Linked DNA regions of Thioclava sp. GXIMD2076. The protein of the gene in region 1 interacts with the protein of each later gene in a pairwise test. Links are inferred from orthologs where the notes say so. Each region holds a gene or a part of one and is shown on either strand. Other genes may lie near its edges. The genes, in order: rplK and WDB91_RS07360.

Region 1 (6,095 bases):
GGTCTGAGCTGGAAGGATCCGGCGGGGCGCACGCGGAGCGAGAGCGATCTTTCGGAATGGGCAGCCAAGCGGGCAACTGCGGGCCGTATGGCCCCGCGCGGCTTCCCGCGCGACAACAAGTTCAACTGAGGACATGTCTTGGATGGATGTGGAAAAGGCGGCCTTTCGGGCCGCCCTTTTTATTTGTCGCATAGGTCGGCTCGTCAGGCCGCAACCAGAAGGGGGGCTACGCCCAGCTCTTTATGGACCTTTTCGATGACCGCCTCGGGCAGGCCGAGCGCATCTGCAAACGCTTCGAGATAGGCGATGTCTTTCGGTTGGTCGGGGTCGATGGCCATGACCGACATCGCGTAGGCCTGCGGCTCAAGGCCCGAGGGCACCTTCAGGCTCAGGCGCTCGATGTCGATCGGCGCTTCGAGGATATGTTTCACGAAAGCCCGCTCGTCGCCATGCATGCCGTCGAGCTTGGCCAAAAGCTTGTCGCGCTCGGGCTGGTCGATCACCTCGTCGGCCTTGGCGGCTTGCAGCAATGCCTTCACCAGAACGGCGGCGGCAACGTTCTGGGCGGGCGAAGGCTTTTTCCACGGTTCCGAGCCGCTTGCGAAGGCCGCGTTCAGTTCCTCGCCAAAGGAGCGTTCGGACGTCACGCGCTGCGCCGGCGTCTTGCCAAGGCATTCACTACTGGTGGTCTCGGAGAGCTGCTCGAGAAGCTTGCCCAGACCGCCGCGCTTGCCGCACATGTCACGCGCGAGTTGCGAGATCGCGTCGGACATGCCGCCGCTTCCGGCCGAGCTGGAGCGGTGGCGCACCAGCGAGGCGCTCCGCCCGAGCCGCTCCAGCATGGCCCCCATGCTATAGCCACTGAACTGGTAGAGGTGGTTTATTTTGCCACCCAGCAATGCGGCGAGGCGCTCTTCGAAATCGCCCTGCGCATCGCCGTTCAAAAGACCACCCGATCCGCCCAACTCGCCTCTGGCCGCACGGGCAAGGTTCGAGCCGCCTTTCGCTTGGGCGATCCCGAGCGTTACCTTGGCGAGTGTTCCGACGAATGACATGATGGCCTCCTGCAGTGTCACATGTAACGAGTCTATGTCGGGACCTACCAAAAGTCAGCGGGTCGGGTTCCTGCTGAGTGGGTGTGTGGCGCGGCTGCTACGCGGAAAGCTACCATTTACGGGGTGTTTTTGGCCATTATGCTCAAAGATCAGGCAGCGATGGCCAAATTGGTGGCGTTTACGCCTATGCGTCCGCGCCCGCCCGCGCGCTTTTGTCGCGCCCGCTCTCCAAGCGCTGCCCTGACTCGGTATCCGCGCCCATTCAGGCGCAGGAAAACTATCGGTGAAAGCGACGGGAATCTGCTTATCGCGCTTGATTTTTCTGCTGTAGGGAAATATCTAGCCCGCGATATTGTCACGGGCCTTCAGACGGCCCCCCAAACCAGAGGCGTCCCGCGAGATGGCAAAGGCAAAGTTTGAACGTAACAAACCGCACGTTAACATCGGCACGATCGGCCACGTTGACCACGGCAAAACCACGCTGACCGCAGCAATCACCAAGTATTTCGGTGACTTCAAGGCCTACGACCAGATCGACGGCGCACCGGAAGAAAAAGCACGCGGCATCACCATCTCGACCGCACACGTCGAGTATGAGTCGGAAAACCGCCACTACGCGCACGTCGACTGCCCCGGCCACGCTGACTATGTTAAGAACATGATCACCGGTGCGGCACAGATGGACGGCGCGATCCTCGTTGTGAACGCAGCTGACGGCCCGATGCCGCAGACCCGCGAGCACATCCTGCTCGGCCGTCAGGTCGGCATCCCGACCATGGTTGTTTACCTGAACAAGGTTGACCAGGTTGACGACGAAGAGCTGCTGGATCTGGTCGAGATGGAAGTCCGCGAGCTTCTGTCGTCCTACGACTACCCCGGCGACGATATTCCGATCGTCAAAGGTTCGGCACTTGCAGCCCTCGAAGGCCGCGATCCGGAAATCGGCGAGAACTCGATCCGCGCGCTCATCGCAGCCGTTGACGACTTCATCCCGACCCCGGCACGTGCTGTTGACCAGCCCTTCCTGATGCCGATCGAAGACGTGTTCTCGATCTCGGGCCGTGGTACCGTTGTGACCGGTCGTGTCGAGCGCGGCGTGATCAACGTTGGCGACGAACTCGAAATCGTCGGTATCCGCGACACCAAGAAAACGACCTGCACCGGTGTGGAAATGTTCCGCAAGCTGCTGGATCGTGGTGAAGCAGGCGACAACATCGGCGCCCTGCTGCGCGGTATCGACCGTGAAGGCGTTGAGCGTGGTCAGGTTCTGTGCAAGCCGGGTTCGGTCAAGCCGCACACCAAGTTCGAAGCAGAAGCCTATATCCTCACCAAAGAGGAAGGTGGCCGTCACACGCCGTTCTTCGCGAACTACCGTCCGCAGTTCTACTTCCGCACCACGGACGTCACCGGGACCGTTACGCTGCCGGAAGGCACCGAGATGGTTATGCCGGGCGACAACCTGAAGTTCGAAGTCGAACTGATCGCCCCGATCGCCATGGAAGATGGTCTGCGCTTCGCAATCCGCGAAGGCGGCCGTACCGTTGGTGCAGGCGTTGTGTCGAAAATCCTCGCATAATCCCACGCGGATCATGTGATCTACGGAAGGGCGGCCAACAGGCCGCCCTTTTGCTTTGCCCGCCCTGCTGATGCGAACGGGCAGGGGATTAGTGTTTTTTCCGAGGCGCTTGGCGAAGGCGGGACCCGCGGGAAAAAGAATTTCGGGGATTGGTCGAAAACCTTGAAATACCCCCTTGCTTTCCTCTCTGCGGGTCTGTATCTCCCGCTCACGGCCTAGGGGTATAGCTCAGTTGGTAGAGCATCGGTCTCCAAAACCGAGGGTCGTGGGTTCGAGTCCCCCTGCCCCTGCCAGTCCTTTCCTTCGATGAAGCGCTCATGTAGGCAGGCTGGTGACGGTCGGCGCTACGGGAACGTAGCGACGCGTGAATGTAGCCCGCCTGTTTCGGGCGACTAGAGGAAGATGGCATAATGGCAAATCCCCTTCGGTTCTTGCAGCAAGTGCGTTCTGAAACGGCCAAGATTTCGTGGCCTTCGCGTCGTGAAGTGGTGCTGACTTCGGTCATGGTGCTCGTGCTGACGGCGCTGACTGCGCTGTTCTTCTCGGGCGTGGATTTCGTGATCCGGCTTGGTGTCGGTCAGCTGATCGGCTGATCCTCCGGTCTGGGCGCTATGGGGTTGAAAACCTCCCGTAGCGTCTGTATGGGAGCATGACTCTCCGGAAAAGGGCGTGCATCGATTCGGATCGTGCGCGCTCGTTTTGTTTCGGTGTCGCGTCTGGGCCGCTTGGCCAGGGCAGGGCAAAATGGGAATTCGCGGCGTTCGAAGCGCCGGTTAAGGAAAAGGCAGGCTCGAGCATGGCGAAGCGTTGGTATTCGGTAATGGTTCTCTCGAACTTCGAGAAGAAGGTTGCCGAGCAGATCCGGCAGTCTGTTGTCGAGAAGGGCCTTGAGGAAGAGATCGAGGAAGTCCTCGTTCCGACCGAAGAAGTGATCGAAGTGCGCCGTGGCAAGAAAGTCACCTCCGAGCGCCGCTTCATGCCGGGCTATGTGCTCGTGCGTATGGATATGACGGATCAGGGCTACCACCTGATCAACTCGACCAACCGGGTGACCGGGTTCCTCGGTCATCAGGGTAAGCCGATGCCGATGTCGGACGCCGAGGTGGACCGGATGCTGAACCGTGGTGGCAGTGCCTCTTCCGAGAAGGCCGAGCCGCGCAGCCTGATCACCTTCGAGGTAGGCGAGAATGTGAATGTGACCGACGGGCCCTTCGAGGGCTTCTCGGGTATGGTCGAGGAAGTTGACGACGCTGCGAGCCGCCTGAAGGTGACGGTCTCGATCTTCGGTCGTCCGACCCCGGTCGAACTGGAATTCACTCAGGTGCAGAAAATCGCCTGAGGGATGTGGGAGGTGTCGGGAATGAGCCCGCACCGCGACCACTAAACTTGCCCCCGCGGGGCAGAGTGATAAAGGAGAAGCCAAATGGCTAAGAAAGTGATTGGGCAGCTGAAGCTGCAAATCGCAGCGGGTTCCGCGAACCCATCCCCGCCCGTCGGCCCGGCACTGGGTCAGCGCGGCATCAACATCATGGAATTCTGCAAGGCGTTTAACGCCAAGACGCAGGAAATGGACAAGCAGGCGAAGATCCCGACGGTCATCACCTACTATGCCGACAAGTCGTTCACCTTCGAAGTGAAACAACCGACTGCGTCCTTCTTCATCAAGCAAGCCGCTGGCCTGAAGCCGGTTGGCAAGCGTAACCGCCCGAAGGGTTCGGTTGCACCGGGTCGTGAAGTTGCTGGCACCATCACCGCTGCACAAGTGCGCGCGATTGCTGAAGCAAAAATGTCTGATCTGAACGCCAACGACATCGAAGGCGCGATGAACATCATCCTCGGCTCCGCGAAGTCGATCGGTATCGAGGTGAAAGGCTAAATCATGGCAAAGCTCGGTAAACGCACCAAAGCCGCTCGCGAAGCATTCGCAGGCAAAGAACTGATCTCGGTTGAAGACGCCGTTGCACTGGTGAAAGCCAATGCAAAAGCGAAATTCGACGAGACGCTCGAAATCGCTCTGAACCTCGGCGTTGACCCGCGTCACGCAGACCAGATGGTCCGCGGCGTGGTCTCGCTGCCGAACGGCACCGGTAAAACGGTCCGTGTTGCTGTCTTCGCTCGCGGCCCGAAAGCCGACGAAGCCAAAGCAGCTGGCGCGGATATCGTTGGCGCAGAAGACCTGATGGAAACCATCCAGTCGGGCAAGATCGAATTCGATCGCTGCATCGCGACCCCGGATATGATGCCGATCGTCGGTCGTCTGGGCAAGATCCTCGGCCCGCGCAACCTCATGCCGAACCCCAAAGTCGGCACCGTGACCATGGACGTGAAAGCGGCCGTGGAAGCAGCCAAGGGCGGCGAAGTCCAGTTCAAAGTCGAGAAAGCCGGTGTAATCCACGGCGGTATCGGCAAGATCTCCTTCACCGAAGAGCAACTGGCCCAGAACGTTCGTGCATTCGTCGAGGCAGTTGCCAAAGCGAAGCCCGCGGGCGCCAAAGGCAACTACATGAAGAAAGTCTCGATCTCCTCGACCATGGGTCCGGGCGTATCGGTAGACCTCGCTTCGGCAACCGGCAACTAAGCCCGGGTTGCATCGGATAGGGAAGGGCGGTCCTCGGGCCGCCCTTTCTGTTTGAAAACATCCGTGAGCTGAGAAATTAAGGCTTCACAAAAGCTGCGTTCAGGTGTAGGAACGCAGCCTGTTGCACCGCTGACCGCTTGGTCAAGGTGGAACGATTCGTCCGAGACGGTGGGTGAGGCGCGAGCCTGGTAAATCCTGCCTGAGGCGGGAAGGACAGATTTCCTAGGTGCTTTGCATGAAGCCCCAAAGGTGATCTTGGACGGACCGTTGCGGACCCCGAGTCGGGGCAAGTGCCCCGGCAAAATGAGCCGGAGGGTCAAACCTCCCAACTTGGAGTGTAACTGTGGATAGAGCCCAGAAAGAGAAAGTGGTCGAGGAACTCGGCCAGATCTTCGAAAGCTCTGGCGTCGTGGTGGTTGCCCACTACGAAGGCCTGACGGTTGCTGAAATGCAGGACCTGCGCGCGAAAATGCGTGAAGCGGGCGGGTCTGTGCGCGTTGCCAAGAACAAGCTCGCCAAGATCGCCCTTGCGGACAAGCCGTGCGAAAGCATCGCTCAGTACCTCACGGGCATGACGGTGCTCTCCTATTCCGAAGATCCGGTCGCTGCGGCGAAAGTGGTCGTGGAATACGCCAAGAAGAACGAGAAACTCTCGATCCTCGGCGGCGCAATGGGGAATGATGCACTTGACGTCGCCGGTGTTAAAGCCGTGGCAGCCATGCCGTCGCGTGAAGAGCTTATCGCTCAGATCGTTTCGTGCCTGGGTGCACCCGCTTCGAACATCGCCGGTGCCATTGGCGCGCCTGCTTCGAACATCGCGGGCATTCTCTCGACCATCGAAGAGAAAGCTGCGTAAGCAAACTGTTATGGCCTTCGTCGTGGCTTG
Region 2 (6,118 bases), 120 kb from region 1 along the record:
TGCGAAGAGGGCTCGATGCCCTCAAGCATCGCACTCCCCTCAATCTTTCGGCGCCAGCAGACGCAGTGCCAGCCGGATCAGCTTGGCGGTATCAACCGCCGCCGGATCCTCGGAGGCCTGCGCCACCGCCCCCGCGGCCTCGGTCGGCGAATAGCCCAGATTGGTCAGCGCCGACAGCGCCTCGGCGGTGAAATTGGTCTTTGGCGTCGCCGCAGGCGCAGGGCGAGGCGTCTTCGGTGACATCTCTATGACCTCGCCATCCGCCTCGATCACCGGCGCGGCCTCCACCGTCAGATCGCCGCCCATCGCCATGATCGAGGGCGCCTTGTCGCGCAGCTCGTTCACCACTCGCTGGGCGATCTTCGGCCCCACACCGGGCGCAGCTTTTACCGCCGACCAGTCGCCCAAGGCAATCGAACGCCCCAGAACCTCCGGCCCGAGTGTTCCCAAAATCGCCAGCGCCGCTTTCGACCCGATCCCTTGAACGGAAATGAGCAGGCGATACCACTCTTTCTCCAGAAGGCTCGCAAAACCGAAGAGCTGCAACAGATCCTCGCGCACCAGCAGGTCGGTATAGAGAGCGCAGGGCTCGCCCACCCGCGGCAGGCTCTGCGAAGTCAGCGCGCTCACATGCACCACATAGCCTACGCCACGCACATCGATCATCACCTGATCGAGCCCGCGATGGATGATGGTTCCGGCCAGACGTCCGATCATGATGCGCTCCTTTTGATCCGCCCGCTGCCCGAAGCCGCGCGCGACAGTTGCGCGGCATTCATGCGGCGCGCCGATTGCAGATGCAAGGCATGACAGATCGCAATCGCCAGCGCATCCGCCGCATCGGGGCTGTCGAAACTGACGCCAGGCAGCTGGTGCTTGACCATATGCTGGACCTGCACCTTATCGGCATGACCCACGCCCACCACGGTCTTTTTCACCGCATTGGGGGCATATTCACCCACTTCGAGCCCTGCCTGCGCCGGCACCAGCAGCGCGATCCCCCGCGCCTGCCCGAGCTTCAGCGTGGCCACCGCATCCTTGTTGACAAAGGTCTGCTCGACTGCGGCCGCTTCGGGGCTATGGATCTCGAACACCTGCGTCAGGCCCGCATGCAACTCCATCAGCCGCCTCGCCAGAGAATCACCTGCCGAATGCAGCGTCCCGTTGGCAAGATGACGCATGCGCGATCCCTCCATCTCGATCACGCCCCAGCCGAGATTCCGCAATCCCGGATCGATTCCGATCACCCGCATAGCCTGCCCCTTTACCGTTCTTTTACGACTGCTAGCACGAAACAGGAACATCAGGAAGGGGACACCGCCGCGAACGGCATAAACGTCTAAAAAGAAGGCATGAAACGCTACAAAATATGCCATGCAAAAACTGCATGGCGGGACTGCCCAAGCGCCATTTGTTTTTATAAACCGCTCACATTATGTGCAGCTTCATAAGAGAAGAGATCAACTATTAGCACGAACTGAAAAGGTGACCCCATGTCGCTGCAAACTGCAAACCGTATCGAAATGCGCACCGTCCGCGCTGGCTTCTTCCAACAGGTGATCGACATGATCGCGAACTGGAACGACCGCCGCATGACCCGCATCGCCCTGTCCAAACTGACCGATCGTGAACTCAACGACATCGGCCTGAGCCGCTTCGATATCGCAAAAATCCGCTAAGCTATGGATGTAAGGACGTTAACTCTCCTCACCCGCGCTTACGAAGCTAAAAGACAAGCCGTGCAACTCTGAGAGTGCACGGCTTTTTCTATTTCTGTCTGACATCTGGCCCGATGCGGGCTGAGCCTTATCCCAGCAGTTGCGAGATAAAACGCGCCGCGATGTGGCTGAGCGTATCCGGCGCCATGACGAGAGCGACCGCAGCATCGAAACCACCATCCGCCTTGAGGGTCGTCAGACGCAGCAGATAACTCTGCTCGCCCATCTGCGCGATCATCGCACCCTTAAAGAGGAAAAAGCCAAGGAACAGGAAGACGAGCGCTTTCAGCGGCAGGCTGATCCGGCACGACGACTGCGGCTTGACCTGATCCAGACGCCCCAGAGCCCCCACAGCCTCGAAACCGCCACCGGCCTTGTGGGTTCGCGCGATACGGTCGATACGCTCGGCGAATTCTTTCGAAATATGCGTGCCCATAACATCCTCCACAGTGCCGCAGCAGTCATTGCCGCTACGGCACTTATGAAGGGATTGTTAAATTATTTCGAGCATTTTTAGCAAAAACCCATTCAAAATCTTGGCGATTAGCTCCTTTGAAGAACCAATGTCGTCCAGTCGCCATGTTCGTTTCGCTGGCGGAGACTGAACCCTTCCGCTTCGTAAGCTGACACGACGTCATCAGCCTGCTCATGAAGGATTCCGCTTAGAATTGCGTAGCCTGATTCGGCGCAGTTGCGACCCATATCGGGGGCAAGCGCCAGCAGCGGGCCCTTGAGGATATTGGCAAAGATCAGGTCGAACGGCGCGGCCTCGGCCAGGGCCGGATTGCCAAAGCCCGCAGCCTCGAGACAGATTACGCGCCCCGCAAGATCATTGCCCTCGACATTGGCCCGGGCCGTCTCGACCGCGATCGGATCGATGTCCGAGGCCAAAACGGTTTCCGGCCAGATCTTGGCCGCGGCCATCCCCAGCACGGCAGTGCCACAGCCGATATCGACCGTGTTTTTCGCGTGGAAGCCGTCTTTCTCCAGCGCATCCAGCGCCAGAAGGCAGCCCAGCGTTGTGCCATGATGGCCGGTGCCGAAGGCCATCGCCGCATCGATCTTCAGCGCGATGGCCCCCTCGGGCACCTTGTCGGCATCGTGGCTGCCGTAAACAAAGAACCGGCCCGCAGCGACCGGCGCCAACTCGCGGCGCACATGCGCGACCCAGTCCTGATCGGGCAGTTCGGACACTACAAAATCCTGCGCGCCATGCACGGCGGCCAGGAGAGCCAGCGCGATCTCGTTGGGCTTCTCGGTGAAATAGGCGCCGATCTCGTAACGCCCCGACCCGTCCTCGATCTCGAAGACGCCCGTGCCATAGGGGGCGGGCTCGATCTCGCCCACGCGCTCTTCAAGCGCATCGGCAAGATCGCGGTCGGAAAGCGTGGTGAAAGCGGTATAGGTGGGCATGGAGATCTCCTTTCGGGCTTCTCCCTGCTTTGGCGGGCTTTGGCCCTATCGTCAAGCACCCCACCGGCCGAACAAGCCTGTCAGCAGAAGAAGAAGGGCGCCATAGCGCCCCCCCTTATCAGACCGCAAGTCCGATGGGACAAGAGACCCCAGTGCCGCCAATGCCGCAATAGCCACGCGGGTTCTTGGCCAGATATTGCTGGTGGTAGTCTTCGGCATAGTAGAAGGGCGGTGCGGGATAGATCTCGGTGGTGATCGCCCCGTGGCCGGCCTGCGCCAGCTTGGCCGCATAGACGGTGCGGCTTTCCTCGGCGGCTCTGGCCTGTTCGGGGCTGAAGGTATAGACGCCCGAGCGGTATTGTGTGCCGCGGTCATTGCCCTGCCGCATGCCCTGCGTCGGGTCATGGCCTTCCCAGAATACCCGCAAAAGCGCCTCGTAAGAGATCGTTTTGGGGTCATAGATCAGGCCAACCACCTCGTTATGGCCGGTCAGGCCGGAACAGACCTCCTCGTAGGTCGGATTGGGCGTATGACCGCCCGCATAGCCCACCATGGTGAGCCAGACCCCGTCCAGCTGCCAGAAGAGCCGCTCGACGCCCCAGAAACATCCCATGCCGAACATGGCGCGCTGCATTCCCGCGGGCACGGGAGCCTCGAGATCGCGTCCGGTGACGAAATGCGGTTGGGTGACGGGCATCGGCATCTCGCGCCCCGGCAGGGCCTCGTTGATGGATGGAATGCGGCTGAGTTTCATGTCTCTTTCCTCCCCTTCTGGTCGCGGCACTAAGATAGGCATTCAGCGCGCCCGATCCACCCCGCAATCACGGTAAGGTTAGCATGGGACGCAGGGTTTCTATATGTCATTTACCATAGCGAGATACTTGCAAGGGCGAACAGCCCTCGCTAGGGAAGCCTTATGCCCAGATATGCTCTCAAGATCGAATATGACGGCAAGCCCTTCGCGGGCTGGCAAAGACAGGCCGACCAGCCCTCGGTGCAAGGCGCCATCGAGGCGGCACTGGCACGACTGGAACCACGCGAGCACACGATTGCGGCGGCAGGCCGCACCGATGCCGGCGTGCATGCCACCGCGCAGGTTGCGACCTTCGATCTTGAAAAGGACTGGGATGCGTTCCGGCTCTCCGAGGCGCTGAACTTCCATCTGAAGCCCGCCCCCGTGGCCATCCTGAAAGCCGCAAAGGTGGCCGACGATTTCCACGCCCGTTTTAGTGCCGTAGAGCGGCAATATCTCTTTCGGCTCGTGGTGCGGCGCGCACCGATGACGCATGAGGCCGGTCAGGTCTGGCGGGTGCGCAACCCGCTCGATCTCCACGCCATGCGCGAGGGGGCCGCCCATCTGGTGGGCCTGCATGATTTCACCACCTTCCGCAGTTCGATCTGTCAGGCAAAATCGCCGGTAAAGACGATCGACGAGATCACCATCGAGGAACGCCCCATACCGCATGGGCAGGAATTCCGCTTCTTCCTGCGCGCCCGCAGCTTCCTGCATAATCAGGTGCGCTCGATTGTGGGGACGCTGGAAAAGGTCGGCAGCGGCGCATGGGCGCCCGATCAGGTGAAAGACGCGCTCGAGGCCTGCGACCGGGCGGCCTGTGGCCCCGTCTGCCCGCCTCAGGGGCTCTACCTGTGTGGCGTGGGCTACCCGCAGGACCCCTTCACGGACTGAACTGCCCTATTCTGCGGGGGTGCCACTCGCGTCGTCTTTGCGGATTTCGCGCAATTCACGGGCAAGGCGCAGCTGTAGGGATCCCTCGGGCAGGCTGCGCGGCACATATTCGGGCACGGATTTCAGGATCACGCCCAGAATACCCGCCGTATCGCCCAGATCGACCGCCTCGCGCAGATCGCGCAGCGCGGCGGCCATCTCGATTTCGGAGAGCATATCCTCGCGCACGCGGATGATCTTAGGGTGATCCGTGGTCTGCGCGCCCTTGCGCACCATCAGCTCCTCATGCAGCTTCTCGCCCGGACGCAGACCCGTGAAGGCGATCTCGATATCACCTTCGGGATTTTCCTCACTGCGCACGGTGAAGCCCGCCGCATCGATCAGCTTGGCGGCCAGATCGACGATCTTCATCGGGCGGCCCATATCCAGCACATAGACCTCACCGCCCTCGGCAAAGGCTCCAGCGGCCAGCACGAGCCGCGCCGCTTCGGGGATGGTCATGAAATAGCGCGTCATGCGCGGATCGGTCACCGTTACCGGTCCGCCCCGCGCGATCTGCTCCTTGAACAGCGGAATGACCGAGCCCGAGGATCCCATCACATTGCCGAAGCGCACAATGGAATAGATCGTGCCCTGCGAGCGGCCCGCAAGATCCTGCACGGTGAGTTCGGCGAACCGTTTGGAAGCGCCCATCAGATTGCTCGGGCGCACGGCCTTGTCGGTGGAGACCAGCACGAAACGGCGCACTCCGCAATCGCGGGCGGCGCGTGCCAGAACGGCGGTGCCGAGCGCGTTATTGGAGATCCCGACACGCGCATTGCTCTCGACGAGGGGGACGTGCTTGTAGGCGGCGGCATGCAGCACCACCTCGACACGATGCTGGGCCAGCGTCTCGCGCACATGCACGGAATCGCAGACCGAGCCCAGCACCGGCACGATCTCGCAGCCGATCGCCTCGCCCAGGACCCGCATCTCGGCCTCGGCCTGATAGAGCGCATATTCGGACAGCTCGAACAGCACCAGTTTGCTCGGACGGCTGGTCATCACCTGGCGGCATAGCTCGATCCCGATCGAGCCCCCCGCCCCCGAGATCATCACCACACGTCCGCGATAGGCGGTGTGACTGTTGCTGATTTTCTTCTCGAGATTCTCGCGCGGCAGAAGCGCTGCCGTGCCGGCCGGCATCAGCTTGGTCAGCAGATTGGTCTCGCCGGTCAGCCGCGCGAAGGCCGGCAGAGTCTCGACATCGATCCCCAGACGCGCCAGACGCTTGGAGATGAAGGTCTGTTTCTGCACCGAG

Evidence for each region.
Region 2: the proteins of rplK (region 1) and WDB91_RS07360 interact in binary tests that used the Escherichia coli proteins (3 or more experiments, as listed by UniProt). The link is inferred for Thioclava sp. GXIMD2076 from one-to-one orthologs.

Annotation. Positions count from the first base shown.
Region 1 is NZ_CP149932.1:1,346,652-1,352,746, forward strand. What follows is about bases 3,009-5,780. They hold rplK (50S ribosomal protein L11), read left to right. Parts: upstream 3,009-4,054; coding sequence 4,055-4,507; downstream 4,508-5,780. Other genes in these bases: secE (preprotein translocase subunit SecE), read left to right, coding at 3,042-3,224; nusG (transcription termination/antitermination protein NusG), read left to right, coding at 3,428-3,970; rplA (50S ribosomal protein L1), read left to right, coding at 4,511-5,209; rplJ (50S ribosomal protein L10), read left to right, coding at 5,553-5,780. Outside these bases: parC (DNA topoisomerase IV subunit A), read left to right, coding at 1-129; WDB91_RS06670 (DUF533 domain-containing protein), read right to left, coding at 204-1,055; tuf (elongation factor Tu), read left to right, coding at 1,456-2,631; more of rplJ, read left to right, coding at 5,781-6,065. UniProt on the Escherichia coli protein: Forms part of the ribosomal stalk which helps the ribosome interact with GTP-bound translation factors.
Region 2 is NZ_CP149932.1:1,471,549-1,477,666, reverse strand. What follows is about bases 1,197-3,991. They hold WDB91_RS07360 (50S ribosomal protein L11 methyltransferase), read right to left. Parts: upstream 3,132-3,991; coding sequence 2,262-3,131; downstream 1,197-2,261. Other genes in these bases: msrA (peptide-methionine (S)-S-oxide reductase MsrA), read right to left, coding at 3,250-3,885; WDB91_RS07365 (hypothetical protein), read right to left, coding at 1,807-2,154; WDB91_RS07370 (DUF1127 domain-containing protein), read left to right, coding at 1,524-1,679; ruvC (crossover junction endodeoxyribonuclease RuvC), read right to left, coding at 1,197-1,253. In the rest of the region: Holliday junction branch migration protein RuvA, read right to left, coding at 40-717; more of ruvC, read right to left, coding at 714-1,196; tRNA pseudouridine(38-40) synthase TruA, read left to right, coding at 4,048-4,818; WDB91_RS07345 (nucleoside-diphosphate sugar epimerase/dehydratase), read right to left, coding at 4,825-6,118. UniProt on the Escherichia coli protein: Methylates ribosomal protein L11.